DNA from 4 places in the Streptomyces sp. NPDC001941 genome. Region 1 is predicted to be linked to each of the others. Evidence: riboswitches for the same ligand, from Rfam matches in the RefSeq annotation. Region 1 holds a riboswitch; each other region holds the start of a gene.

Region 1 (7,084 bases):
GGACGAACCGGGTCCTTCCGGGCCCGGGAAATCAGGCCCGGAAGCCCTTTCGGCGGTCGAACACGAATGTCACGGAAACCTTCGCGGGCATCAACCGGAATCAGCCGAACCCGGTTGCGTAAACCACCAGTCCCGTCCCAGTTCACCTTCCGTTCACTCAGGTTGCCTACGTTCGGCGCGCCACTGACGTCAAACGATTGCCTGGGTAAATGGAACACATCACGCTGCTGCTCGCGATTGTGGTCGTGACAGCTCTCGTGTTCGATTTCACGAACGGTTTCCACGACACCGCCAACGCGATGGCGACGACCATCTCGACCGGCGCCCTGAAGCCCAAGACGGCGGTGGCCATGTCCGCCGTGCTCAACCTCGTCGGCGCGTTCCTGTCCGTGGAGGTCGCCAAGACGATCTCCGGCGGGATCATCAACGAAGAGGGCATCCGCACAGAAGTGATCTTCGCGGCGCTCGTCGGCGCCATCCTGTGGAACCTGCTGACCTGGCTGCTCGGCCTGCCGTCCAGCTCGTCCCACGCCCTGTTCGGTGGTCTGATCGGCGCCGCCGTGATGTCGGCCGGCTGGTCCTCCGTCAACGGCAGCACCGTGGTCACCAAGGTGCTGCTGCCCGCGATCGCCGCCCCGATCGTCGCCGGCCTGGCCGCCACCGCCGCCACCCGGCTGACGTACAGGATCGGCTCCCGTACGGACGAGAAGGCCACGGCCAAGGGCTACCGCGCCGGCCAGATCGCCTCCGCGGGCCTGGTCTCCCTGGCGCACGGCACCAACGACGCGCAGAAGACCATGGGCGTCATCACCCTGGCCCTGGTCACCGGCGGCGTCCTGGCCCCCGGCTCCAACCCCCCGATGTGGGTCATCGTCGCGGCCGGCCTGGCCATCGCGCTCGGCACCTACCTGGGCGGCTGGCGCATCATCCGCACCATGGGCAAGGGCCTGACCGACCTGCGTCCGCCGCAGGGCTTCGCCGCCCAGACCAGCGCCGCGACCGTCATCCTGGCCTCCTCCCACCTGGGCTTCTCGCTCTCCACCACGCAGTCCTGCTCCGGCGCCGTGATGGGCGCGGGTCTGGGCCGCAAGGGCGGCGTGGTCCGCTGGTCGACCGCGACCCGGATGTTCGTCGCCTGGGGCCTGACCCTGCCGGCCGCCGGCCTGGTCGGCGCGGGCGCCGAGTTCCTGACCAAGCAGGGCACCTGGGGCATCGTGGCCGTAGCGGTCCTCCTGGTGGCCGGCTCGGGCGTCATCTGGGCGCTCTCGCGCCGCCAGCCGGTCGACCACACCAACGTCACCGCCGACGAGCACGCCGAGCCCGCGGGCGTGGTGACCACCGCCATCGCGGCCGTCACTCCCCCGCCCGCCGGCGTCGTCGTCGCCCCGGCCGACGCCCTCAAGACCACCATCCCGGCCCCGGCCGCGACCCCGGTGGCCGCCGCCGACCCGGCGCGCCCGGCCACGGTGTAAGGAAAGAAGACCAGCATGAAGATCGACTGGGCAGCCCTCGGCTCCGTCTTCGGCGTCAGCCTCGTGATCACCGTCGCCCTGGTGGGCCTGTTCACCCTGGGCATCGTCGGCCTCTCCAAGCAGGAGTCGGCCTCCGCCACCGGCGGCTCGGCCCCGCTGGCCCGCACCGGCGCGTACGCCTGCTTCGCGCTGTGCGCGGCGGCGGTCGCGTACGGGATCTACCTGATCGTGGCCTGACCCCACGCCTCCGGCACCACACCGGCGCCCACGGAACGCTCCTCGTTCCGTGGGCGCTTCCGTGTGCTCCGCCGCTCGTCAGGCGCGGTCCCGTCACGCCTTGCTATGGTCTGCGTCACAGAGGGACCAGTCTCGAAAAGACATGTGTCATACTGGCGTACGTCAGCTAGATAGCGTCCAACCTACCTATGCCTGTTCGCACTTGGCCTTTCGACACCGGCCTGGAAGCCAACTGCCGAACAGCAAGGAAGTAGGAACGCCATGACCCGGGACGTGGATCCGAGCCTGAACCGCCGGCGACTGCGCATCGCGCTGCGCCGTGCCCGCGAAGAGGCCGGCCTCACGCAGGCGGACGCCTGTGCCGCGCTCGAGTGGTCGCTCAGCAAGGTGCTGCGGATCGAAGCGGGTTCCGTCTCGCTGACCGTGACCGACCTGCGGGCGATGCTCCAGCTGTACGGGGTGACGGACCCGGCCGACGTCGCCGATCTGGAGACCGCCGCCCGGGGCTCCAAGGGGCCCTCCTGGTGGGCGCACTACAACGACTTCCTGCACCCCCAGTTCGCGCAGTACCTGGGGTACGAGGGCGCCTCGCACACCCTGCTGACGTTCCACCCCGTGCTGGTCCCGGCGCTGCTCCAGACCGACGAGTACGCCTCCGCCCTGCTCGGTTCCCGCCAGGCGGACGGCAGCCAGCTGCGGCGCGCGGTCGAGCTGCGCACGACCCGTCAGGAACGGATCCTGGACAACGACGAGGGGCCCGAGACCCACTTCGTCGTCGACGAGTCGGCGCTGTACCGGCAGGTGGGCGGTGCCGACGTGCTGCGCCGCCAGCTCAAGGAACTCAAGCGGCGGGCCGGGGACCCGCGGGTGCGGCTGAGCGTGCTGCCCTTCGCCGTCGGCGCCCTCTTCGGCTCGTCGAGCCCGTTCATCGTCCTGACCTTCCGGGACGACGACGACCTGCTCTACCTGGAGACGGCGATGGGCAGCCTCACCAACCGCGACGACCTGGACCTGACCGCGCGGTACCAGGAGACGTTCGCCACCATGACCAAGCTCTCCGTACGGGGCGACGACCTGACCGCCCTGCTCGACGCACGCATCGCCGCCCTGGGCGGCGACCCCGCAGACGACTGATTTCCCGGGGGACGACCCGGCAGGACCAGGGAGGGCCGATGACGGTCTCCGAGTGGCGCGAATGGTGGCAACGGCTCCGCACGGCCCGGCCCGTCACGGTCGGCGACGCGGACGCCTCCTCCGGACCGGACCAGCCCGACGGCGTCGAGGACACCACGCTCAAGGCGTACGCGATGCAGAGCCCGGACTGGACGGACGCCCTGATCCGGATCGAGACCGCCCGGCGCGACGGGGAGATACGGCTGCTGAAGGTCCGGCTGCTGCTGGGCACCGCCTGCGGCAGCCTGCTCTTCCTCTGCCTGGCGCTGGCCGTGCACACCGCGTCGACCCTGCGGGTCGGACTGGGCGGCGGTCCCGTGTGGACCGCCGCGGCGGGCGTCACCGGGGCGGCGCTGACCAGCGTCGCCGCCGCGCGGGTGGGCCGGGCGCTGGGCGCCCGTCTCGACCAGGCTCCGCCGGGGAGCCCGGCGGCTACGGATTCCGCTTCTCGCCCGGCGACAGGACCCGGCCCAGGACCCGCGAACGCACCGTGACCGGGGTGAACCCCCACCACAGCCCGGCCGCCACCGAGATCAGCACCGTGACCACCATCCACACGGCGAGCCGGGCCTCGACGCCGGGCACCAGGAGGGCGAGGGCCGCCCCCGCGCCCACCGCGAGCACGCCGCTCACCATCCCGTACAGACCCAGTTCGCCCGCCTCGGAGAGCCCGGACCCCCGGGCTTCCGCTGGTGGGCTCGTCCGCTGCGGGACCGAACCACTGGCCGGATCAGGCATCTGCCGTCCACCTCCTGCTCTGCGGGTGGATCATCGTCACTCACAGGCACCGCCCGGTGACGCGAGTCCCGCCAGGAAACCACGCCAGGCGTCGGCGGGGAAGACCAGTACGGGCCCCCGGCGGTGCCACGAGTCGCGCACGGACACCGAGGCGCGCCCCCGTGCGACTTCCACGCAGTCGTTCTCGCCGCCCGCGGAGTGACTGCTCTTGAACCAGGTCCGTGCGCCCGGCTGGTCGTCGAACACACTGATCTCCCCCTGCTCGAGTGTCAGCACCCCGACGTCGAACGTCCTGCGGGCGCTCTGTTGTTCGGTTCTGTATGGGGCAGTCTTCCCGGCAGAGGAAGGGCGGACGCACGGCGCGTGCGCGCAAATCGGCCGCGTGCGGCGCTCCTTGCGTCCTTCGTCGCAGGTCAAGGCGAGTTGACGGGCATTCGCGCTGCGTGGTGGACTGCCGGGGCCGTTTACGGCGGCAGCAGAGGAAGCCGGTGGGAATCCGGCGCGGTCCCGCCACTGTCAGTCCGGCCGAGTGCCGGACGAGCCAGGAACTCTCGCCGCCGGTCACGTCGAGCCAGGGCGCGGACCCTGAGTGAGGACACAGCGCCATGCCCGGCCGCCGTTCGACCACGCCTGCCTTCGTCTACGGGGCCACCGCCGGACTGGTGGCCGACCGGATCCTCGGCGATCCCCGGCGCGGACACCCGGTGGCCCTCTTCGGGAGGGCGGCCCAGAGCGTCGAGGGCGCGTTGTGGCACGACCACCGCGGCTGGGGCGTACTGCACGCGGTGGTGTGCGCCGGTGGAGCCGCGGGCGCGGGCGTCCTGGCGTCGCGCGCCGTGCGCGACCGCCCCGTGGCCGCCGCCGCGCTGACCGCCGCGTCCGTGTGGGCCGTCGTCGGCGGTACGACGCTGGGCCGCGAGGCGCGTGCCGTCGCCGGGGCGCTGGCCGCCGGGGACGTCGAGGTCGCCAGGGAGCGGCTGCCGCACCTGTGCGGGCGCGATCCGCAGGCGCTGGACGGGCCCGGGATCGCCCGCGCGGTCGTGGAGTCCGTCGCCGAGAACACCTCCGACGCCGTGGTCGGCGCGCTGGTCTGGGGCGCGGTCGCCGGGGTGCCCGGGCTGCTCGCCTTCCGGGCCGTGAACACCCTGGACGCGATGGTCGGCCACAGGTCCCCGCGCCACCTCCGCTACGGCTGGGCCTCGGCCCGCCTGGACGACGTGGCCGGCTGGCCCGGGGCCCGGCTCACCGCGGTGCTGGCCGCGCTCGCCGGGGACGACGCGCGCGGAGCCGTACGGGCCTGGCGGGCCGACGCGGGGAAGCACCCGAGCCCCAACGCGGGCCCGGTGGAGGCGTCCTTCGCGGGGGCCCTGGGCGTGCGGCTCGGCGGGACCCTCGCGTACGGCGGGCGCGTCGAGCACCGGCCGGTGCTCAACGCGGAGGGGCGGGACGTGGAAGTGGCGGACGTCGAACGGGCCGTACGGCTGTCGCGCCGGGTGGGCGCGCTGACCCTGGTGGTGTGTGCGGGGGCCCGGCTGCTCGCCGCGCGCGCCCCGCGGAAGCGGAGGCAGGCATGAGTGGCGGGCTCCTGGTCGCGGGGACCACGTCGGACGCGGGCAAGAGCGTCGTCACGGCGGGCATCTGCCGCTGGCTGGCGCGCAAGGGCGCGAAGGTGGCGCCGTTCAAGGGGCAGAACATGTCCCTGAACTCGTTCGTCACCCGCGGGGGCGCCGAGATCGGGCGGGCCCAGGCCATGCAGGCGCAGGCCGCCCGGGTCGAGCCGACGGCGCTGATGAACCCGGTGCTGCTCAAGCCCGGCTCCGACCGCTCCAGCCAGGTGGTCCTGATGGGCCGCCCGGTGGGCGAGATGAGCGCGCGCGGCTACCACGGCAACCGGCAGAAGGAGCTGTTCGAGCCGGTCACCGCGTGCCTGGCCGAGCTGCGGCGCGACTACGACGCGGTGATCTGCGAGGGCGCGGGCAGCCCGGCCGAGATCAACCTGCGCCGCACCGACATCGTCAACATGGGCATCGCGCGGGCCGCGCGCTTCCCGGTGGTGGTGGTCGGCGACATCGACCGCGGCGGGGTGTTCGCCCAGTTCTTCGGCACCACGGCGCTGCTGTCCCCCGAGGACCAGGAGCTGGTCGCGGGCTACCTGGTCAACAAGTTCCGCGGTGACGTGACGCTCCTGGAGCCGGGCCTGGAGATGCTGCGCGGCCTGACCGGGCGGCGCACCTTCGGCGTCCTGCCGTACGCGCACGGCCTCGGCATCGACGAGGAGGACGGCCTGCGGGTGTCGCTGCGGGGCGCGGTGCGCGAGTCGGTGGTGGCGCCGCCGGTCGGCGAGGACGTGCTGCGGGTCGCGGTGTGCGCGGTGCCGCTGATGTCGAACTTCACGGACGTGGACGCGCTGGCGGCCGAACCGGGCGTCGTGGTGCGGTTCGTGGACCGGCCCGAGGAGCTGGTGGACGCGGACCTGGTGGTGGTCCCCGGTACCCGGGGCACCGTGCGGGCGCTGGAGTGGCTGCGCTCGCGGGGGCTCGCGGACGCGCTGCTGCGGCGGGCCGCCGAGGGGCGTCCGGTGCTCGGGATCTGCGGCGGCTTCCAGGTGCTCGGCGAGCGGATCGAGGACGAGGTGGAGTCGCGGGCCGGCACCGTCGAAGGGCTCGGGCTGCTGCCCGTACGGGTGCGGTTCGCGGCGGACAAGACGCTGGCCCGGCCGGTGGGTTCGGCCCTGGGCGAGCCGGTGGAGGGGTACGAGATCCACCACGGGGTCGCCGAGGTGCTGGGCGGCGAGCCGTTCCTGGACGGCTGCCGGGTGGGCGCGGTCTGGGGGACGCACTGGCACGGGTCGCTGGAGGGCGACGCGTTCCGGCGGGCGTTCCTGGCCCGGGTCGCGCGGGACGCGGGGCGGCGGTTCGTGCCGGCGCCCGACACCTCGTTCGGGGCGCTGCGCGAGGAGCAGCTGGACCGGCTCGGGGACCTGATCGAGGAGCACGCGGACACGGACGCCCTGCTGCGGCTGATCGAGGACGGGGTGCCCGCCGGGCTGCCGTTCGTGCCGCCGGGGGCGCCGTGAGCGGGACACGGGCGGGCGGGGGCCCGCCGGGAGAGGGACGAGGCGTTGCGGGAGGAAAGGTTCGGATGACAGGCACTGGGATGACAGGTACCGCGCAGTACCCCTTCACCGCGGTGGTGGGGATGGACGACATGCGGCTGAGCCTGCTGCTCAACGCCGTCTCCCCGGCCATCGGCGGCGTGCTGGTGCGCGGGGAGAAGGGCACCGCCAAGTCGACCATCATGCGCGGGCTCGCGGCGCTGCTGCCCGACATCGACGTGGTGCCCGGCTGCCGGTTCGCCTGCGACCCGGGCGCGCCGGACCCGCGGTGCCCCGACGGGCCGCACGAAGCCGGGGCGGGGGCCGCGCGCCCGACCGCCATGGTCGAGCTGCCGGTCGGCGCCTCCGA
Region 2 (7,084 bases), on a different contig from region 1:
GGGGCCGCGAGCCACGTCGACGCCCCCTCCACGGCGGCGGACCTGCCCATCGACGGCAGCGACCTGTACGCGTTCACCAGCCCCGACGACCCGTCCATGGTGACGATCGCGACCGACTACCACGCCCTGCAGCTCCCGGGCAGCCCGTTCGCGCTGTACCCGCACGCCGTGGACACCCGCTTCGAGATCCACGCCGACTCCAGCGGCGACGGGCGCCCTGACGTCACGTACCGCTACACCTTCACCACCGAGGACCGCCGGCCCAAGGGGACCGTCGCCGCGGTGACGGGCCCCGTGCGCTCGCTGGAGGACCCGGCGGTCGTGTTCCGCCAGCGCTACACGCTGCAGGAGCTGCGCCCCGGCCGGGCGCCGCGCACCCTGGTCGGCGGCGGCGCGGTGGCGCCGTCGTACGCGGGAGCACGCCTGATGCCCGACTACGACGCCCTGCGCAAGGACGCCACGGCGGCGCTCCCGGGCGGCGGCCGCACCTACGTGGGGCAGATCGCGGACTCGTTCTTCTTCGATCCGGCGCTGTACGTGAAGATGCGCCTCGCGATCCCGTTCGCGCCGTCGATCAACCCCACGGCCGTGTTCAACGCGGGCACGATGACGCTCCAGGTCCCCAAGAAGGCCCTCGCCCTGCGCGGGGACCCGGCGCGCAACCCAGTGGTCGGCATCTGGGCCACGGCGTCGCGCCGCTCGATCAGGCTCGACGACCCGGACGCGGACCCGTACGTGCAGGTGTCCCGGATGGGCATGCCGCACTTCGTCGAGACGATGGCGCCCGACAGCCTCCCGGTCATCGGCGTCCCCGGGGGCACTGCCGACCAGTACCAGGCGCGCGTGCCGTACGACGACGGGGACTGGGCGACCCTGACCGACCTGGTCCGCAGGCCCTTCGCCGCGCGCAACGTACAGCTGTCGACGGGCACGAAGGCCCCGGCCGAACCGCGCGACGACCTCTTCGCGTACGTCTTCAGGGGCGTGGCCGGGGTCAACGCCCACAGCCTCAACAAGGACGCGGCACCGGCGGGGCTCAGGCCGGCCGAGATGCTGCGGCTGAACATGTCGACACCGGTCGCCGCGAAGCCCGCGCCGTACACGATGTTCGCCGGCGACCCCCAGGGGTTCCCCAACGGCCGGCGCTTCGAAGACGACATCGAGGCGGTCAACCTGCGGATCATCATGGGCGGCCTGCGGGGCGTCCCCACCGAGAAGCTGACCCCGCCGAGCCTGGTCAACAAGCCCGCCAAGGCGCCGACGCGCACGTTCCCGTACCGCGCCCTGCCCCACTGACCAGCCACACGCCTTGGCCGCTTTGATGCGTTCTGGTCTTTACGCGCCCTTTGCGGGCCCGCTGCCACCCTGTGAAGACTCTCTCCCGGTGAACCGGCCCCTCCCCCGCCACGGCCCCTCCCCCTCTCCCCCGACGGAGCAGCCATGCGCCCTTTCCCCGCGAACCCCCCGCCCGACGACGGCGACGACGGCCCCTGCGGTCCCGCGTGGTCCGCACTCGCCATGTCCGCCGAACGCCTCCCCGAACACGTCCGCACCCTGCGCACCACGGTCCGGGTCTGGCTGCACCGCGTCTGCCTGATGCCGGAGGACCGGGCGGACGCGGTGCTGCTGCTCATCTCCGAGCTCGCCGGGAACACCGTCCGCCACGGCACCGGCCCCACGCTCGCCTGCCGCGCCTGGAGCACCGGCGCCGGGCTGCTGCGCATCGAGATCGACGACCCCACCCGGGAGCGCGTCCCGCGGGCGCGCACCGCACCCCTGCTCGCCGAGTCCGGCCGCGGCCTGTTCCTGGTCAACGCCTTCGTACGCGAACTGGGCGGCGCCTGGGGCCACTACGACGGCGGCGTCACCGCCTGGTGCGAGTTCCCGCTCACGGCCGGGCCCTCGGCGGCCTGAACACCCGCCCTTCGCCGCCGGGGTGACGAGCCATCAGGAGTACGGAGTGACGGGGATCGCGCCGCCGGTCAGTCGCCGAGGATCCGCTCCCACAGCAGCGCGTCCCGCCAGCTCCCGTCGAGCACGATCGAGGAGTGCGAGACGCCGTACGGGCTGAACCCGTTGCGCCGCAGCACGTGTTGCGACGCCAGGTTCTCCAGGTCGGTGGCCGCCTCGGCGCGGTGGAGGCCGAGCTCCTCCTCCATGAGCCGGAGGACGAGGCCGACGGCGCGCCCGGCGTGACCCCGGCCCTGGACCGTGGTCGCGACCCAGTAGCCGACCGAGGCCCGGCGCAGGTGCGGCTGGGGCAGGATCCCGCCGACGGTGACCTGCCCGACCACCTGGTCGTCGGCGAGCACCACGCCCGGCCAGACCGTGCCGGCCTTGTGCCCTGCCAGCAGGCCCTCGATCCGCTCCTCCTGGCCCTCCGGGGTGAAGAACGCCTCGGGCTGGGCCGCCTCCCACCGCCGGAACGCCTCGGCGTCCCGCACCCGGTGCGCGGCGATCACGGCGGCGTCGGCGGGCTCTATCAGGCGGATCCTGGTGCTGTGCTGCATGTGCTGGTCCTCGTCGTGGTGGAGCGGTCGGGACGTGCCAGCCTAGGTGTACCGGGACGCCGCGTACTGACTGACGGGGCGCGCGGTCTGAGCGGGGGGTGCCCTACGGAGCGGTCTGGCCGGCGACCTTGCCGCCGGCCTTGCCGCCCGTGCGCGCCCGGGGCATCGCCCTGAGCTGTTCGATGTGGCGCCGCTGGAGCCCCGCGGCCCGGTCCATGAAGTCGGCGATGACGGCGACCTGGTCCGGGGTGAACTCCGCGGCGATCATCTGCTGGCCCTCGTCGACCAGCGGGGCCATCAGCGCGTACGCGGTCTTCTGGAACTCGGGGGTGGCGCGGATGACGCTCTTGCGCCGGTCCGTGGGGTGCGCCTGGCGGGCCAGGTAGCCGGCCTTCTCCAGGCGGTCCAGGAGGGCCGTGGTGCTTCCGGTGGTCAGGCCGAGGCGGTCGGCGAGCTGGCTGGGGCTGGCCTCGGGCAGTTCCTGGAGGAGGATCTCCAGGCAGCGCAGGTCCGTCTCGTTGACGCCGAGGTGACGGGCGAGCTCGCGGTCGAAGTCGTCGACGGCGGCCTGGTAGGCGCGGGTGGCCTCGCCGAGCCGGTGCTGGGGCGGTTGCTGGCTGGCGGCGGTCATGGCTCCCGTGGTCCCTTCACAGTCCTGTGGCTCGACCATCAAGTTACCCCAGAGGGGTGGGACGTCCGGTCACGCTCCGGAGGTGCGGTCCCCGACTGCCCTGCGGGGCAGCGCGAAGCACAGCACGGCGCAGAGCAGGTAGGCGCCGATCGCCCAGAGCGCGGCGTGGCTGATGGCGTCGGTCAGGCCGTGGCCCGCGCGGGAGAAGAAGACGTTGCCGATGACGGCGACGCCGAGCGCTCCGCCGAACTGCTGGGCGGTGGAGAAGATGCCCGACGCGCCGCCGGCCAGGCCGTCGGGGACGGCGGAGAGCACGATGTTGACCAGCGGGATGATCAGCAGGCCCAGGCCGATGCCCGCGACCACGAGGCCGGGCACCAGGGGCCAGGCGCCGGTGTGCTGCGCGCCGGCGTGCTGGGTGGCGTGGTGGACCCAGGCGAAGCCGCCCGCCATGACCAGGCCGCCGAGCACCAGGACCGTACGCCCGAGCCTGCCCACCAGGTCGTCGACCATCGGGGCGGACAGGATCGTGCCGCCGGAGAAGGCGACCATGAGGACGCCGGCCTGGACGGGGGTGTACCCCTGGCCGTTCTGGAGCCAGATGGTGAAGGCGAGCATGAAGCCGGACATGCCGCCGTAGAAGACCAGTTGGACCAGGAGTCCGGCGCTGAAGGCGGCCTTGCGGAACAGGGCCACGGGCAGCAGCGGGTGCGCGACGCCGCGCCGGGCCTCCAGGACGCTCAGGGCGACGAGCGCCAGGACGCCGGCGGCGAGCAGCAGCCAGCCCCACAGCGGCCATCCGTTGTCGCGCCCCTGGACGAGCGGCAGGACGATGGCGACGAGCGAGGCGGCCAGGACGAGGTTGCCGACCAGGTCGATCCGGCCGCGGGCGCGCTCCTGTCCGCCGGGGATCCAGGCGGTGCCGAGCGCGAGGACGACGAGAGCGACCGGGACGTTGACGGCGAAGATGGTGCGCCACCCCCAGCCGAACAGGTTCCAGTCGGTCAGCACGCCGCCCAGGAGCACGCCCGCCGCGACCGCGAGGCCCGCCATGGCCCCGTAGACGGCGAAGACCTTGCCGCGCTCCTTCTCGTCGAACAGCGTCCGGAACGAGGCCAGGACCTGCGGCAGCAGCACGGCCGCGGCGACGCCCTGGAGGGCGCGGGCCGCGATCAGCGTCCCGGGGCCGGGGGCCGTGGCGCTGGCGAGGCTGGCCAGGGCGAAGAGACCGACGCCGGTCAGGAACACGGGCTTGCGGCCGTACCGGTCCCCCAGGTGCCCGGCGATGATCAGCGCGGAGGCGAAGCCGAGCATGTAGGCCGAGACGGTCCACTGCAGCTGGGCGGCACCGGCACCCAGGCCGCGGCCGATCGAGGGCAGCGCGGTGTTGACGATCGAGCCGTCGATCATGTCCATCAGCGCGGCGATGATCATGACGACCGCGGCGGCCCAGCGCTTGGGGTGGGCCCCTGGCGCGGGGGCGGTGGGGGACGGCGCCCCTGCGGCGGTTCTGCTGGACGTGGACATGTGATCTCCCGGATGTCTCTCGGTTTCCATACAGCTCGACTTTCGGCTTACTTGACAGTCGAGCTACTTCAAGACTGTGGGCAGATATCTCGAATGTCAAACGAAACGTCGGAGCTCGTACGGGCGCTCGGGCGCCCGGACGCTCTGGCGTTCCTTGAGCGCGGGCACGTAGGGTGATCCACGCAGCTGGTTCGCCCCGTCCGCCAGGCGGGATGCGTCGCAAGAGGGAACCCGGTGGGAATCCGGGACTGCCCCGCAGCGGTGAGCGGGAACGACCGCCGTCATACGCACTGGACCCCGAGACAGGGGCCTGGGAAGCGACGGCCAGTAGGTGTCCTCCTTGAGGGCGTGCCCGCGAGTCCGAAGACCTGCCACCTGCCCGGACGCGCTCCCCGCGCGTGCGGACATCCCGGTGACCTCGTGGGCGGGTCGGCGTGAAGAGCGGGTGGACGACAGCGCCTCGACGCGCGCCGTACCGCCCCCCTCTCGTCACTCCTTCGCACCCGCGGCCGTCCCCGGGATCCCAGGGATACGTCTCTCGAAGGAGATCTCCGTGACCAGCAGGACCGCAGCCGCGGCAGCACGCGCCACCGTGTACGGCTACCCCCGCCAGGGCGCCGACCGCGAGCTCAAGAAGGCGATCGAGGGCTACTGGAAGGGCCGCGTCACCGCCGACGCGCTGCGCGCGACCGCCGCCGGGCTGCGCCGCGCGAACTGGACCAGGCTCGCCGAGGCCGGCATCGGCGAGGTCCCGACCGGGGACTTCTCGTACTACGACCACGTGCTCGACACCACCGTGATGGTCGGCGCGGTCCCGGACCGGCACCGCGCCGCCGTCGAAGCCGACGCGCTAGACGGCTACTTCGCGATGGCCCGCGGCACCCAGGACGTCGCGCCGCTGGAGATGACCAAGTGGTTCGACACCAACTACCACTACCTGGTGCCGGAGCTGGGGCCCGACACCGTCTTCACGGCCGACTCCTCGAAGCAGGTCGCCGAGCTCAAGGAAGCGCTCGCTCTCGGGCTCGCGGCACGGCCCGTCCTGGTCGGGCCGGTCACCTACCTGCTGCTCGCCAAGCCCGCCCCCGGCGTCCCGGCCGACTTCGAGCCGCTGACCCTCCTGGACCGGCTGCTGCCGGTGTACGCGGAGGTGCTCGCCGATCTGCGCGCGGCGGGCGCGGAGTGGGTCCAGCTCGACGAGCCCGCGCTCGTCCAGGACCGCACCCGCGCCGAACTGGGCTTCGCCGAGCGGGCGTTGCGGGACCTGTCCGCCGCCACCGACCGGCCGAAGCTGCTCGTGGCGTCGTACTTCGACCGGCTCGGGGAGGCTCTGCCGGTCCTCGCCAAGGCTCCGGTGGAGGGCCTGGCCCTGGACTTCACCGGCGCCGCGCGCGCCAACCTCGCGGCGCTCGCGGCCGCCGGCGGCCTGCCCGGCAAGCGCCTGGTCGCCGGCGTGGTCAACGGCCGCAACATCTGGGTCAACGACCTGGAGAAGTCCCTGGCCACCCTCGGCACGCTGCTCGGCCTCGCCGACCGGGTCGACGTCTCCGCCTCCTGCTCCCTGCTGCACGTGCCGCTGGACGCGGCGCTGGAGCGGGACATCGACCCGCAGATCGTGCGGTGGCTGTCCTTCGCCCGGCAGAAGACGGACGAGATCGTCACGCTCGCCAAGGGCCTGCGCAGCGGCACCGACGCGATCGCCCCCGAACTGGCCTCCAACCGGGCCGACCTGGCCTCCCGCGCGGGCTCGCCCATCACCCGCGACCCGGCCGTGCGGGCCCGCGCCGCCGCCGTCACCGACGCGGACGCCCGCCGACCGCAGCCGTACCCCGAGCGGGCCGCCGCCCAGCGCGCCCACCTGGGCCTGCCGCTGCTGCCCACCACGACGATCGGCTCCTTCCCGCAGACCGACGAACTGCGCGTCGCCCGGGCCGACCTGCGCGCCGGGCGGATCGACACGGCCGGGTACGAGGAGCGCATCGAGGCGGAGATCAAGGAGGTCATCGCCTTCCAGGAGAAGACCGGCATCGACGTCCTGGTGCACGGCGAGCCCGAACGCAACGACATGGTGCAGTACTTCGCCGAGCGGCTGACCGGCTACCTGGCCACCCAGCACGGCTGGGTCCAGTCCTACGGCACCCGCTACGTGCGCCCGCCGGTGCTGGCCGGGGACATCTCCCGCCCCGAGCCGATGACGGTGCGCTGGACCTCGTACGCCCAGTCCCTCTCCGACCGGCCGGTCAAGGGCATGCTGACCGGTCCGGTCACCATGCTCGCCTGGTCCTTCGTCCGCGACGACCAGCCGCTCGCCGAGACGGCGCGCCAGGTCGCGCTCGCGCTGCGCGACGAGGTGAACGACCTGGAGGAGAGCGGCACTTCGGTGATCCAGGTAGACGAGCCCGCGCTGCGCGAAACC
Region 3 (7,084 bases), on a different contig from region 1:
TCCTGCAGCTGCTCAACCACACCGGGGGACTCGACTGGAACCTGATCCCCGACGAGGACAACGAGACCCTCGCCGGGTTCGTCGAGCAGATGGACCGCCTGGAGGTCATCGCCGCCCCCGGTGAGCGCGCCTCCTACAGCCAGGCCGGCTACAACCTCGCGGGCCGCGTCATCGAGAACGTGACCGGCCTGCCCTACGAGCGGGCCGTGACCTCGCTCGTCCTGGAACCCGCCGGTCTGAGCAGCACCTTCTTCGACCTCGACGACGTCATCACCCGCAAGTACGCCGTCGGGCACGTCCGGGACGAGGAGGGGAGGCTGCGGGCGGCCACCCCGTGGAAGGCCTTCCGGGGCACCTCGCGCGCCAACAACCCCGGTGGCGGTGGCATCTCCACCGTCGAGGACCTGCTGAGCTGGGCCGAGTTCCACCTCGCCGACGGCGAGGGAGTCCTGCCCGCCGAGTCGGTGCGCGCCATGCGGGAGCAGACCGTGGAACTGCGGGCCAGCACCCTCGGCGACGGCTTCGGCATCTGCTGGTTCCTCAAGTGGATCGACGGTGTCCTGACGATCAGTCACGGAGGCTCCGGCAACGGTCAGTTCGCCGAACTCCTGATCGTTCCCGAGCGGAACTTCGCGGTGGTGTCCCTGTCCAACGCGGGCCCCGAGGGCTACCCGTTCAACCAGTCCGTGGTCCGCTGGGCCCTGGAGCACTACCTGGGCTTGGTCGAGCGCGACCCCGAGCCCGTCGCGTACGACGACGCGCGCTCCCGCGAGGTCGCCGGGCGCTACCAGAACGACGTGATGAACCTCGACATCGCCACCGACGGCGCGCGCCTCACCCTCGCCGTGGGCATCAAGCCCGAGGTCCGCTCCGCCTCCGACGCCGAGATGCCGCCGGACTACGCGGCCGAGCCGATGGGCTTCCTGCCCGCCGAGGGCGGCGGCGACGAGGCGGGGGACGAGTACGTGATCACCGAGGGCGGGCTGAAGGGGCAGCGGGGGTTCTTCACCCGGGACGCGGCGGGGCGGGTGACCGGGGTCGACCTGGCGGGGCGCCTCTTCACCCGTACGAGCTGACCGCCCGGGCGACGGGACCGTACCGCGCGACGGGACCGTACCGCGCGACGGGACCGAGCCCGACGGCGCGACCGAGCCCGACGACTGACCCTGGTCCCGGCCCTAAGTCCCGACCTGATGGACCGAAGTCACACAACATCTTCGGTCGGCATGTCGGACATGGCACCAGATGTAGTGTGACGGGCGTCGGTTCGTCGGGCGGCGCGCGCAGCGCCCCGACGAGGCAACAGGGAACCCGGTCGGATGCCGGGACTGCCCCGCAACGGTAGGGGCCGCACCCGCGGCCCGAGTCCGATACCTGCCGACGCCCTCCCCGCGTACACCTCCGGGGAGGACACACCCCGGACGCCTCGTGGGAGGGCCGACGTGACCAAGATCGACGCCGTGGCAGCGGTGACCGAGTACCTGGACCGCACCGACTGGCGGGTGAACGCCAACGCCAACCAGGGCTACTCGCTCGGCGGCCTCGTCCTCAACTCGGCGGGCAAGATGATCGCCAACTACTGGCTCGACGAGGTCTACCCGCCCGCCGTCGGCCGCGCCCACCGCGAGGGCGACCTGCACATCCACGACCTGGACATGCTCTCCGGCTACTGCGCGGGCTGGTCCCTGCGCACCCTGCTCACCGAGGGCTTCAACGGAGTCCCCGGCCAGATCGACTCCGCGCCGCCCAGGCACTTCGCCTCCGCCGCCGGACAGATCGTCAACTTCCTCGGCACCCTGCAGAACGAGTGGGCCGGCGCCCAGGCGTTCAGCTCCTTCGACACCTACATGGCGCCGTTCGTCCGCAAGGACGCCATGACGTACGCACAGGTCCACCAGTGCGTGCAGGAGATGGTGCACAACCTCAACGTGCCCTCCCGCTGGGGCACCCAGACCCCGTTCACCAACCTCACCTTCGACTGGACCTGCCCCGAGGACCTGCGCGCACAGGTCCCCGTCATCGGCGGCGAGGAGGCGGACTTCACCTACGGCGAGCTCCAGGCCGAGATGGACCTGATCAACCGCGCCTACATCGAGGTGATGACCCGCGGCGACGCCCGGGGCCGCGTCTTCACCTTCCCCATCCCCACCTACAACATCACCCGCGACTTCCCGTGGGAGAGCGACAACGCGCGGCGGCTGTTCGAGATGACCGCCAAGTACGGCCTGCCGTACTTCCAGAACTTCATCAACTCCGAGCTCAGCCCCGGCATGATCCGCTCGATGTGCTGCCGCCTGCAGCTGGACCTCACCGAACTGCTCAAGCGCGGCAACGGACTGTTCGGCAGCGCCGAGCAGACCGGATCGCTCGGCGTCGTCACCGTCAACTGCGCCCGCCTGGGCCATCTGCACCCGGGCGACGAGCCCGCCCTCCTCGCCGCCCTCGACCGGCTCCTCGAACTCGCCGTGGAGAGCCTGGAGATCAAGCGCGTCAAGGTCCAGGACCTCATCGACGACGGCCTCTACCCGTACACCAAGCGCTACCTGGGGACCCTGCGCAACCACTTCTCCACCATCGGCGTCAACGGCGTCAACGAGATGGTCCGCAACTTCACCGGCGACGCCCACGACCTCACCACCGACGAGGGCCACGCGCTCACCGTCCGCCTCCTCGACCACGTCCGCGCCCGCATGGTCGAGTTCCAGGAGCGCACCGGCCACCTCTACAACCTGGAGGCCACCCCCGCCGAGGGCACCACCTACCGGTTCGCCAAGGAGGACCGCCGCCGCCACCCCGGCATCCTCCAGGCCGGCACCGACGCCAACCCCTACTACACCAACTCCAGCCAGCTGCCCGTCGGTTGGACCGACGACCCGTTCGAGGCGCTGGAGCGCCAGGACGAACTCCAGGGCAAGTACACCGGCGGCACCGTGCTGCACCTCTACCTCTCCGAGCGCGTCTCCAGCGCCGAGGCCTGCCGCGAGCTGGTGCGACGCTCCCTGGAGCGCTTCTCGCTGCCCTACCTCACGGTCACCCCCACGTTCTCCATCTGCGCCGACCACGGCTACCTGGCGGGCGAGCACCCCCACTGCCCCACCTGCGGCTCCCCGTGCGAGGTGTGGACGCGGGTGATGGGCTACCACCGGCCGGTGTCCTCCTTCAACATCGGCAAGCGCGGCGAGCACGAGGAGCGCGTGCCGTTCCTGGAGCGGGCCGGAGCGCCCGCGTGATCCGGATCGGCGGCTGGGCCCGGCTGTCCACCTGCGACTGGCCGGGCCGCCTGGTCGCCACCGTGTTCTGCCAGGGTTGCCCGTGGCGCTGCGGCTACTGCCACAACCCGGAACTCCTCGACCCGCGCGTGCCCGCCGCCGTGTCCTGGGGCGCCGTGACGGTCCATCTGGCCCGGCGCCGGGGCCTGTTGGACGGCGTCGTCTTCTCCGGCGGCGAACCCCTCCTCCAGGCCGGGCTCGCCGACGCCGTGCGCCAGGCGCGTGCCCTCGGCTTCGCCGTGGGCCTGCACACCGGCGGCGCCTACCCCCGCCGGTTCGGGCAGCTCCTGGGGGAGGGGCTGCTCGACTGGGTCGGCTTTGACGTGAAGGCGCACCCGGAGGCGTACGAGAAGGTGACCGCGACCCCCAACAGCGCGTTCCCGGCGGCCCGTTCGCTCCGGCTGCTGCTCGACTCGGGGGTGCCGCACGAGGTCCGCACCACCGTCGACCCGGACCTGCTCGACGCGGCCGGGGTCACCGCCCTGCGGTCCTGGACCGAGCGGCAGGGCGTGCGCGGACACGTACTGAAGACGGCGCGGGCGGTCTGAGGCCCAGGGGGAGCCCCGACCGGGCTCAACTCCCTTCCGGAAGCACCCGCTTCTCCATCAGCGTGTACGACTTGCGCACGCCGCCGGGCTGCGGCTTGCCCTCCATCGTGCCCACCGCCCGGTAACCGGCGCGCAGGTAGTAGGAGTTGAGCCGCTCGTTGTCCGCGAGGCAGTCCAGGCGCACCAGTTCGCGCCCGGCCCGCGCCACCCGTTCCTCGGCGGCCCGCAGCAGGGCGCTTCCGGTGCCGGGCCGGGCGGTGCGCCGGTCCACCATCAGCCGGTGCACGTAGCCGGCCACCGGTGGGCGCGCGCCCCAGGCGGCCTCGTCGCTCCACCACAGCTCCCACGCGCCGACCGCCCGGGAGCCGTCCCGGGCGATCCAGATCTCGCCGTGCCCGAGCACCCGCCGGAAGTGGTCCTCGCCCAGCTCCCCGGGCTGCCACTGTCCGGTGATGCCCCGCTCCGCCATCCAGCGCGCGGCGCCGTCCCGCAACTCGACCAGGAACCCCAGGTCAGCGGCGTCGGCACGGCGGAAGTCGAGGTCGTTCGGTTCACTCACCCACCGATCGTCGCACGGGGCGGGGAGCGCGGCCGCCCGGCCCGATCCGAACGAAGGCCCTAGGATCCCGACCAGGGAACGCACCGGTCATCCGGTCTTCCGGGCAGGAGCGGGCACGCGGACGCGACGGGAGCTGGACGATGAGCGACGAGAACGGGCAGCCCTTTCCCCACGACAGCGGGCAGCCCTTCCCTCAGGAGCCTCACGGGCGCGGGCGGCCCTTCCTGTACGTGGTGGTGTGCGCGGCCGGAGTCGCCGTCGACGTCGCCGCCCTGATCACCGCCGCCCGGGAGCGTGGCTGGGACGTCGGCGTGATCGCCACGCCCAACGGCCTGGCCTTCATCGACGAGCAGGACGTCACCGCCCGCACCGGCTATCCCGTCCGCTCGGCGTGGCGCCGCCCCGGCGACCCGCGCCCGCTCCCGCCGCCCGACGCGATCGCGGTCGCACCGGCCACCTTCAACACGGTCAACAAGTGGGCGGCGGGCCTCGCCGACACCCTGGCGGTGGCCACCCTCTGCGAGGCGTACGGTCAGGGCGTGCCCACCGCCGTGCTGCCCCGCGTCAACGCCGACCTGGCCCGCCACCCCGCCTACCGCGAGAGCCTGGAGCGCCTGTCGGCCATGGGCGTCCTGATCGGCAAGGGCGACCCGTTCCGGTGGGAGGAGGTCCTGGAACTCCTGGACCCGCGGTTCGCGGAGCTGTCCCGAAGGGCGTGAGACGGGGGTCACACCGGAGCGTGTCACAACCCCGTGAGGCGATCCGTCATAGGGGTGTAACCAGCCGACACCACCGGAGGAGACCGCCGTGGAACCCCGCATCAACGCCTTCGCCAACCCCCTCGGCCCGAAGCTGATCAAGCACTTCAACGCGGCCGGCAAGGCCGTCGCCGACACCGCCCTGCCCGCCGCCGTCCAGGAGCTGGTGAAGATCCGGGCCAGCCAGATCAACGGCTGCGGCTTCTGCCTGGACATGCACACCAAGGACGCCGCCGCCGCGGGCGAGACGCCGGTGCGCCTCGCCCTCGTCGCCGCCTGGCGCGAGGCGACCGTCTTCACCGAGGCCGAGCGCGCCGCCCTGGAGCTGACCGAGGCGGGCACCCGCCTGGCCGACGGCGCGGGCGTCCCGGACGACGTCTGGGAGGGTGCGGCCAAGCACTACGACGAGGAGCAACTCCTCGCCCTGGTGGCCCTGATCGCCACGATCAACGCGTACAACCGCCTCAACGTCCTGCTGCGCAACCCGGCGGGCGACTACCAGCCGGGCCAGTTCGGCTGATCCGGAGGCCAGTTGGCCGCACCGCGGCGCCGTGCGGGCCGGGAGCTCGGGGGATGTTCCCGGACCCGCGCGGAGGTGCGGGGCGCCGGCCCGTAATCCGGTGGCCGCCCGGGCCGGGGCGGGATACGTTGGCGGGTATGGCCGAAATCCAGGGCAATTACGATGAGTTGTTCGCCCCCGTCGCCGACGCGTTCGCGGCGACCCTGGACGAGGGGGACACCGGCGGCTCCGTCGCCGTGTTCATCGGCGGGGAGCCCGTCGTCGACCTCTGGGGCGGGCACGCCGACGCCGCCCGCACCAGGCCCTGGCAGCGCGACACCCTCACCAACTGCTGGTCCGTCACCAAGACCATGACCGCCCTGTGCGCCCTGGTCCTGATGGACCGCGGCGAGCTCGACCCGGCCGCGCCGGTCGCCCGGTACTGGCCCGAGTTCGCCGCGGCCGGCAAGGACGGGGTGCTGGTGCGCCACCTGCTCTCGCACACCGCCGGGCTGCCCGACTGGGAGTGGCCCGTCGAGGAGCTGTTCGACTGGGAGGCCGCCACCGCCCGGCTCGCCGCCCGGGCCCCCCGCTGGGAGCCCGGCACCCGCGCCGGGTACCACTCGCTCACCCAGGGCTTCCTGGTCGGCGAGGTCGTGCGCAGGATCACCGGCCGCACCCTGGGCCGCCTCTTCGCCGACGAGCTCGCGGGCCCGCTCGGCGCCGACTTCCACATCGGGCTGCCCGCCGCGCACGACCCGCGCGTCGCCCTCGCCGTACCGCCGCCCGGGCGCGACGAGGAGTACACGGCGGGCGCCGCGAGCGACACCGCCGAGGAGTCCGGCACCGCGACGGCGCTGCGCGTACGCGACGGCAACAGCACCGCCTGGCGCCGCGCCGAGATCCCCGCCGCCAGCGGCTACGGCAACGCCCGCTCGGTCGCCCTGCTCCAGTCCCTGACCGCCTGCGGCGGCGAGGTCGGCGGCGTGCGCCTGCTCTCGCGGGCCGGGTCCGACCGGGCCCGCGAGGTGCAGTACGAGGGCGAGGACGTCGTCCTCGGCATGCCCGCGCGCTACGCCATGGGCTACGGCATGTTCGGCGACCGCAGCTACGGCTGGGGCGGCTGGGGCGGCTCGCTGGTCGCCGTGGACGTCGACGCGCGGATGGCCGTCGCCTACGTGACCAGCCAGATGCGCGAGCCCGCCGCCGACGCCCGCGGCATGGACCTGATCGGCGCCGCCTACGAAGGGCTCAAGCGGGCCGCCGCCGGATGAACAAGCCCTCTCCGAAACCACATTGACACTACGTCAGGCATAGGTCACCTTCACCGTCGTGAAGCCCAGGGAGCGCAGCAGCCCCTCCAGCATCCGGGTCGTGTTCTGCTCGGCCCGGGCCGTCAGCCGGCTCTCGTTCGCCGCGTCCGCGATGTGCTTCACGGCCAGCTGCTGGAC
Region 4 (7,084 bases), on a different contig from region 1:
TACCGGGCCGGTCGCCCGGTACACGAGGGCCTTTCAGACGGTACGGACCTTGAGCACCTCGTCGCCGACCTCCACGACCTCCAGGGTGCGGTCCGGGCGGCCGGGGTCGGCGAACGTCACGGCGAGCCGCCCGCCCGCCGCCTCCTGCCAGCGGCCCGGCACCGCGTCCGGCGCGTCACCGCGGCCCAGCGGGTGGTCGGTGAACGTCCCGTCGGGAGCGAGCCGCAGGCCGCGCCGTCCGCGGGCGGGCGGGAAGGGGTAGTCGGCGGGCCGGTAGACGCGCACGTCCCCGGTGTCCTCCTCGAACGAGTGCACCCAGTGCCGGAACAGCCCCTCGGGCAGCCCGGGTCGCTCCTGCGCCATGCCCGTCCTCCCTCTCCCGGCCTCTCCTGGCCCGTGCCGAAACGGGTGCCGGTACCCGGACGCGCCGGTCCCATACGGAATCCGTCGTGGCACTTGCCCCGAATACTGTGACACGGGTCACGTTCGCGGGGCCGGGCGACTACTGTATCCCTACCGGGCCCGCGTTCACCGTCCACGGCCGCACTCCGCGGCGAAGCGAGGAGGCGCAGCGTGCCCGATTCCCAGGAGCCCCAGGACCGTTCGGCATCCGCAGGGACGCCCACCAGGCGCGACTGCGGGACCATGGAGGTCCACCGCAGGCTGCTCAGCACCGTCTCCGGGTACTCAGCCGCACGCGCCGCGGTGGAGAACCGGGCGTTCCGGTACGAGACCGGGCAGGAGGAGCCGGAGCGCACTGGCGTCATCCGCATCCCGGTGGTCGTCCACGTCGTCTGGAACACCGCCGAGCAGAACGTCGACGACGCCCAGGTCGCCAGCCAGATCGACGTCCTCAACCGGGACTTCCGCGCGCTCAACCCGGACGTGTCGCAGGTGCCCGCGGTCTGGCAGGACCGGGTGGCCGACTGCCTGGTGGAGTTCGAGCTGGCCTCGACCGACCCGGACGGGCAGCCGACGAGCGGGATCACCAGGACCGAGACGCAGACGGCGGGCTTCGGCGCGGACGACGCGGTGAAGTCCGCGGCGACCGGCGGGCACGACGCCTGGCCCGCGGACCGGTACCTCAACATGTGGGTGTGCCCGCTGGGCGGCGGTCTGCTGGGCTACGCGCAGTTCCCCGGCGGGCCCGCGGAGACCGACGGCGTGGTGATCCTGCACTCCGGGTTCGGCACCACGGGCACGGCGGCGGCGCCGTTCGACGGGGGCCGCACCGCGACCCACGAGATCGGGCACTGGCTGAACCTGTTCCACATCTGGGGCGACGACGGCACCGGCTGCAGCGGCACGGACCACGTCGCGGACACCCCCAACCAGGGCGGGCCCAACGGCGGCAAGCCCACCTTCCCCAAGCTGAGCTGCAACAACGGGCCGAACGGGGACATGTTCATGAACTACATGGACTACACCGACGACGCGGCGATGTTCATGTTCACGAGCGGCCAGAAGGCGCGCGTGGACGCGACCCTGGACGGGGCGCGGTCCTCGTTCGCCAAGCGCTAGTCACTACCGGTGGCGGGCCCGTCGAGGGCGGGCCCGGCGCCGCGCGTCAGCAGGGCCAACTGGCAGAGGGACTCCAGGCGTTCGAGGTGGTCGCGGGCGCGGGCCAGGTCCGCGCCCCAGGCCAGCGCCCCGTGGTCGGCGATGAGCAGGACCGGGGGCGGGTCGTCGGCGGTGTCGAGCAGGTCCTCGACGTCGTCGGCGACGCGCTCCACGTCGGCGTGGTTGGCGAGCACCGGCACGTCGACCCGGTCCGGGTCGCCGGTGCCCAGGCCCTTGAGCAACTCGAAGCGCTCCAGGCGCAGGTGGCGGGGCTCGGCGGCCTTCCGGCCGCGCGCCGTGAGGGTGGCCGCGGCGGTGGCGTACGGGCAGTGGGCGTGGATCACCGCGCCCGCGGTGGTCGTCCGGTACAGCGCGGCGTGCAGCACCGACTCCGGGGACGCGCCGAGCCGGGCCGGGCGGGCCAGGACGCCGGTGGCGACGCTGATCTCGACCATGTCCTGGACGGTGAGCTCGCCCTTGTCCCGGCCGCCCGCGGTGATCAGCGCGAGGCCGCCGGGCTCGGGCAGCCGCACCGAGAGGTTGCCCGAGGTGCCGGGCATCCAGCCGCGCTCGTACAACGCCTTGGCGGCGTGGGCCAGTTGGATGCCCGAGGACAGGGTCGAACGGTGCACGGGTCCCCCTTTGCCGGATGGGTGTCCCACTCGTACCGGAAGCGGGCCGGACAGGCCAGAGCACGGAAGGGCCCGCCGGGACGCCCGGGGCCGGATCCCGCCCGGGGAACGCGGGGGGATCGCGGGGGGACGAACTATGGTGAGCGGGGCGGGCAGTCACTCACCTGGAGGTACTCCGTGAAGATGCTCATCAACGTGCCGGAGACCGTCGTCGCGGACGCGCTGCGCGGGATGGCCGCCGCGCACCCCGAGCTGACGGTGGACGTGGAGCGCCGGGTGGTGGTCCGCCGGGACGCCCCGGTGGCCGGGAAGGTGGCCCTGGTGTCGGGGGGCGGGTCCGGGCACGAGCCGCTGCACGGCGGGTTCGTGGGTCCCGGCATGCTGTCGGCCGCCTGCCCCGGTGAGGTGTTCACCTCGCCGGTGCCCGACCAGATGGTGCGGGCCGCCGCGGCGGTGGACAGCGGCGCGGGGGTGCTGTTCGTGGTGAAGAACTACACCGGGGACGTGCTGAACTTCGACATGGCGGCCGAACTCGCCGAGGACGAGGGCGTCCGGGTCGCCCGGGTCCTGGTGGACGACGACGTGGCGGTGGCCGACAGCCTGTACACGGCGGGCCGGCGCGGCACCGGCGGCACCCTGTTCGTGGAGAAGCTGGCGGGCGCCGCGGCCGAGGAGGGCGCGCCGCTGGAGCGGGTCGAGGCGGTCGCCCGGCGGGTCAACGAGCGCACCCGCAGCTTCGGCGTGGCGCTCGGCGCCTGCACCACGCCCGCCAAGGGCAGCCCCACCTTCGACCTGCCCGCGGGCGAACTGGAGCTGGGCATCGGCATCCACGGCGAGCCCGGCCGGGAGCGGCGGGCCATGATGACCTCCCGCGAGATCGCCGACTTCGCCGTGGACGCGGTCCTCGACGACCTGCGCCCGGACGGCCCGGTGCTGGCCCTGGTGAACGGCATGGGCGGCACGCCGCTACTGGAGTTGTACGGGTTCAACGCCGAGGTGCAGCGGGTGCTGACCGAGCGCGGGGTGCCCGTCGCCCGTACCCTCGTCGGCAACTACGTGACCTCGCTGGACATGGCGGGCTGCTCGGTGACGCTGTGCGCGGTGGACGAGGAGCTGCTGCGGCTGTGGGACGCGCCGGTGCGCACGCCCGCGCTGCGGTGGGGCTGCTGAGGGCGGGAAGAGACGGGAAGACGGGACGGGGAACGGAGCGGATCGTGGGAGTGCCCGAAGTGACAGTGCTGGACGCGGACTTCTTCCGCCGCTGGCTGACCGCCGTCGCCGCGTCGGTGGACCGGGAGGCCGACCGGCTGACCGAGCTCGACTCGGCGATCGGCGACGCCGACCACGGCAGCAACCTGCGGCGCGGGTTCGCCGCCGTGGCGGACGTGCTCGCGCGGGAGGAGCCCGCGACGCCCGGGGCCGTGCTCACCCTGGCCGGGCGGGAGTTGATCTCGACGGTGGGCGGTGCGTCGGGTCCGCTGTACGGGACGCTGCTGCGCCGCACCGGCAAGGAGCTGGGCGAGGCGGCCGAGGTGGACCGCACCGCGCTGGCGGCCGCGTTCGCCGCCGGGGTGGCCGCGGTGGCCCAGCTGGGCGGCGCCGCGCCCGGGGACAAGACGATGCTGGACGCGCTGGGTCCGGCGGCCGAGGCGCTGGGCGAGTCGTTCGCCGCGGCGGCCGGCGCGGCCGGGCGGGGCGCGGCGGACACCGTGCCGCTGCGGGCCCGCAAGGGCAGGGCGAGTTACCTGGGCGAGCGCAGCGTCGGGCACCAGGACCCGGGGGCCACCTCCGCCGCGCTGCTCCTCGCCGCGCTGGCCGGGACCGCCGGGGAGGCCGCGTGAACCCGGTGGGCATCGTCCTCGTCTCGCACAGCGCCGCCGTCGCGACGGCCGTCGCGGAGCTGGCCAGGGGTCTGGCGGGCGGCGCCGCGGAGGTGCCCGTGGCGGCGGCGGGCGGCACCGCGGACGGCGGGCTCGGCACCAGCGCGGAGCTGATCGCGCGGGCCGCGGCCGAGGTGGACCGGGGCGCCGGGGTGGCGGTGCTGGTGGACCTGGGCAGCGCGGTCCTCACCGTGAAGGCGCTGCTCGCCGACGGGGACGAACTGCCCGGATCGACCCGGCTGGTGGACGCGCCGCTGGTGGAGGGCGCGGTCGCGGCGGTGGTCGCGGCGTCGGCGGGCGCGGACCTGGCGGCGGTCGGGGCGGCGGCGACGGAGGCGTACGACTACCGCAAGGCGTGAGGCCCGGGACGCGGTCACGACCCGCGCCCGGAGCGGCGCGGGTTGTGATGTGCCTGGTGGGAGCACTAGTGTCACAGGGCCTTGGTGTACGGGAAACCGGTGGAGTACCGGTGCGGCCCTCGCCACTGTGATCGGGAGGTCCGGCTCCATCCCCCCTCGCGGGGAGCCACTGGATCGCCCCGGGTGACCGCCCGGGGCGTTTGGGAAGGCGGAGCCGGGCGGAAACACCGTCAGCCAGGAGACCGGCCAGGGCGCGTTGTCCATCCACGAGGTGCTGGAGAGGTCTCACTCACCCATGCATATAGCCGAGGGCTACCTGCCCCCGTTGCACGCGGCCGCCTGGGGCGCCGCCGCCGCGCCGTTCGTCGTCCACGGCGTGCGGAACCTGACCCGCGAGGTCCGGGCGAACCCGGAGTCCACCCTGCTGCTCGGCGCCTCGGGCGCCTTCACCTTCGTCCTCTCCGCGCTCAAGATTCCCTCGGTGACGGGTAGTTGTTCGCACCCGACCGGGACGGGGCTCGGCGCGATCCTGTTCCGGCCGCCGATCATGGCGGTGCTCGGCACGGTGACCCTGCTGTTCCAGGCGCTGCTGCTGGCGCACGGCGGGCTGACCACGCTGGGCGCCAACGCCTTCTCGATGGCGATCGTGGGGCCCTGGGCCGGCTACGGCGTGTACCGGCTGCTGCGGCGGTTCGACGTGCCGCTGATGGTGACGGTGTTCTTCGGCGCGTTCGTCGCGGACCTGTCCACGTACTGCGTCACCAGCGTGCAGCTGGCGCTGGCGTTCCCCGACCCGGCCGGCGGTTTCCTGGGCTCGCTGGGCAAGTTCGGGTCGATCTTCGCGCTCACCCAGATCCCGCTGGCCGTGAGCGAGGGCCTGCTCACCGTCCTGGTGATGCGGCTGCTGGTGCAGTCGAGCAAGGGCGAACTGACCCGGCTCGGCGTGCTGCTGACCGGTGCGGGCCGCAAGGGCGCTCCCGCCGAGCCCGAGGCGGTGGCCCGGTGAGCCGCAACGCGAAGATCAACACGCTGCTGCTCCTGGTCGTGGCCGCGCTGGCGGTGCTGCCGCTGGCGCTGGGCCTGGGCGACCACAAGGAGGAGCCGTTCGCCGGCGCCGACGCGCAGGCGGAGACGGCCATCACCGAGCTGGAGCCGGACTACGAGCCCTGGTTCTCGCCGCTGTACGAACCGCCGTCCGGCGAGATCGAGTCGGCGCTGTTTGCCCTCCAGGCCGCGCTCGGCGCGGGCGTCCTCGCCTACTACTTCGGGCTGCGGCGCGGCCGCCGCCAGGGCGAGGCGCGGGCGCTGGCCGGCCCGGCGGACGGCGAGGGGCACGAGGTCGCCGGTCCCGCGGCCGACGGCAGCCCGGCTTCCTCCTGATGCTGCCGATCGACGCGGCGGCGCACGGCAACCGCTGGCGCCGCCGCCACCCGCTGGAGAAGGCCGTCCTCGGGCTCGGCCTGACGCTCGCCGCGGTCTGCCTGCCGCCGTGGCCCGGCGCCCCGCTGGTCGCGGCGGCCACCCTGGCGGTGCTGCTCGGACCGGCGGGGGTGGCGCCCCGGCTGCTGTGGCGGGCGTTCCGGGTGCCGCTGGGCTTCTGCGTGACCGGCGCGGTGCCGCTGCTGTTCCAGGTCGGCGGGGCGGGCGGGTTCGTGACGCTCGCCCCGGACGGCCCGGCGCACGCAGGCCAGCTGCTGCTGCGCACCTCGGCGGCCTCGCTGGGGGTGCTGCTCTTCGCGTTCACCACGCCCGTCTCGGACGTGCTGCCCCGGCTGGTGCGCGCCGGGGTGCCCGCGCCGGTGGTGGACGTGGCGCTGGTGATGTACCGGATCTCGTTCCTGCTGCTCGACGCGGTGGCGCGGATCCGCCAGGCGCAGGCCGCCCGGCTCGGGGCCACCACCCGGGCGGCGGCCTGGCGCTCGCTGGCCGGGCTCACCGCCACCGCGTTCGTCCGGGCCTTCGACCGGGCCCAGCGCCTGCAGACGGGGCTCGCCGGGCGCGGCTACGACGGGACGCTGCGGGTGCTGGTGCCCGAGGCGCGGGTCTCGCGCCGGTTCCTCGCGGCGAGCGCCGCGCTGCTCGCGGGCGTCGTCGCCCTGAGCCTGGTCCTGCAACTCGTACTGGAAGGGTCCCCCTGATGACGGCCGAGACGGCTGGCGCGCCCCCCGTGGTGGAACTCGTCGGGGCGGGCTTCGCCTACGAGGAGGGACCGGCCGTGCTCAGCGGCGTCGACTTCGCGGTGCCCGCGGGCCGGTCGACGGCGCTGCTCGGGCGCAACGGCAGCGGCAAGACGACGCTGCTGCGGCTGCTCAGCGGCGGGCTGCGGTGCGGGAGCGGGGTGCTGCGCTGCGCGGGGCGCGAGGTGACGTACGACCGCAAGGGGCTGACCCGGCTGCGCACCGCGGTGCAGCTGGTGGTGCAGGACCCGGACGACCAGCTGTTCGCCGCGTCGGTGGCGCAGGACGTGTCGTTCGGGCCGCTGAACCTGGGGGTGCCCGAGGCGGAGGTGCGGGAGCGGGTGGCCGGGGCGCTGGCGGCGCTGGACATCACGGCGCTCGCGGACCGGCCGACGCACCTGCTGTCGTACGGGCAGCGCAAGCGTGCGGCGATCGCGGGGGCGGTGGCGATGCGCCCCGGCCTGCTGGTCCTGGAC

Evidence for each region. Region 1 has a riboswitch for cobalamin ahead of ABT160_RS21250 (cobalamin biosynthesis protein). Riboswitches for the same ligand answer to the same signal wherever they lie in the genome.
Region 2: linked by a shared signal. The riboswitch ahead of metE (5-methyltetrahydropteroyltriglutamate--homocysteine S-methyltransferase) and the one ahead of ABT160_RS21250 (cobalamin biosynthesis protein) in region 1 are both predicted to bind cobalamin.
Region 3: linked by a shared signal. The riboswitch ahead of ABT160_RS34125 (ribonucleoside triphosphate reductase) and the one ahead of ABT160_RS21250 (cobalamin biosynthesis protein) in region 1 are both predicted to bind cobalamin.
Region 4: linked by a shared signal. The riboswitch ahead of ABT160_RS14380 (energy-coupling factor ABC transporter permease) and the one ahead of ABT160_RS21250 (cobalamin biosynthesis protein) in region 1 are both predicted to bind cobalamin.

The regions. Positions count from the first base shown of each region.
Region 1 covers NZ_JBEOYE010000030.1:65,496-72,579, forward strand. Annotated here, with positions in the region: gene ABT160_RS21220 (inorganic phosphate transporter) at 210-1,472, shown strand; gene ABT160_RS21225 (hypothetical protein) at 1,488-1,709, shown strand; gene ABT160_RS21230 (helix-turn-helix domain-containing protein) at 1,971-2,843, shown strand; gene ABT160_RS21235 (hypothetical protein) at 2,882-3,376, shown strand; gene ABT160_RS21240 (hypothetical protein) at 3,315-3,620, opposite strand; gene ABT160_RS21245 (DUF397 domain-containing protein) at 3,657-3,896, opposite strand; cobalamin riboswitch at 4,051-4,190, shown strand; gene ABT160_RS21250 (cobalamin biosynthesis protein) at 4,226-5,194, shown strand; gene ABT160_RS21255 (cobyric acid synthase) at 5,191-6,696, shown strand; gene ABT160_RS21260 (putative cobaltochelatase) at 6,777-7,084, shown strand, end outside.
Region 2 covers NZ_JBEOYE010000028.1:95,619-102,702, forward strand. Annotated here, with positions in the region: gene ABT160_RS20340 (DUF4331 domain-containing protein) at 1-1,296, shown strand, start outside; gene ABT160_RS20345 (ATP-binding protein) at 1,441-1,914, shown strand; gene ABT160_RS20350 (GNAT family N-acetyltransferase) at 1,983-2,510, opposite strand; gene ABT160_RS20355 (MarR family winged helix-turn-helix transcriptional regulator) at 2,614-3,141, opposite strand; gene ABT160_RS20360 (MFS transporter) at 3,211-4,668, opposite strand; cobalamin riboswitch at 4,839-5,058, shown strand; gene metE (5-methyltetrahydropteroyltriglutamate--homocysteine S-methyltransferase) at 5,222-7,084, shown strand, end outside.
Region 3 covers NZ_JBEOYE010000070.1:34,174-41,257, forward strand. Annotated here, with positions in the region: gene ABT160_RS34120 (serine hydrolase domain-containing protein) at 1-1,076, shown strand, start outside; cobalamin riboswitch at 1,247-1,396, shown strand; gene ABT160_RS34125 (ribonucleoside triphosphate reductase) at 1,443-3,230, shown strand; gene ABT160_RS34130 (anaerobic ribonucleoside-triphosphate reductase activating protein) at 3,227-3,817, shown strand; gene ABT160_RS34135 (GNAT family N-acetyltransferase) at 3,843-4,376, opposite strand; gene ABT160_RS34140 (flavoprotein) at 4,517-5,095, shown strand; gene ABT160_RS34145 (carboxymuconolactone decarboxylase family protein) at 5,184-5,654, shown strand; gene ABT160_RS34150 (serine hydrolase domain-containing protein) at 5,792-6,907, shown strand; gene ABT160_RS34155 (DUF4230 domain-containing protein) at 6,941-7,084, opposite strand, start outside.
Region 4 covers NZ_JBEOYE010000016.1:63,860-70,943, reverse strand. Annotated here, with positions in the region: gene ABT160_RS14410 (hypothetical protein) at 34-363, opposite strand; gene ABT160_RS14405 (zinc metalloprotease) at 574-1,521, shown strand; gene mtnB (methylthioribulose 1-phosphate dehydratase) at 1,518-2,192, opposite strand; gene dhaK (dihydroxyacetone kinase subunit DhaK) at 2,370-3,362, shown strand; gene dhaL (dihydroxyacetone kinase subunit DhaL) at 3,428-4,033, shown strand; gene ABT160_RS14385 (PTS-dependent dihydroxyacetone kinase phosphotransferase subunit DhaM) at 4,030-4,431, shown strand; cobalamin riboswitch at 4,497-4,696, shown strand; gene ABT160_RS14380 (energy-coupling factor ABC transporter permease) at 4,727-5,437, shown strand; gene ABT160_RS14375 (energy-coupling factor ABC transporter substrate-binding protein) at 5,434-5,811, shown strand; gene cbiQ (cobalt ECF transporter T component CbiQ) at 5,811-6,569, shown strand; gene ABT160_RS14365 (energy-coupling factor ABC transporter ATP-binding protein) at 6,569-7,084, shown strand, end outside.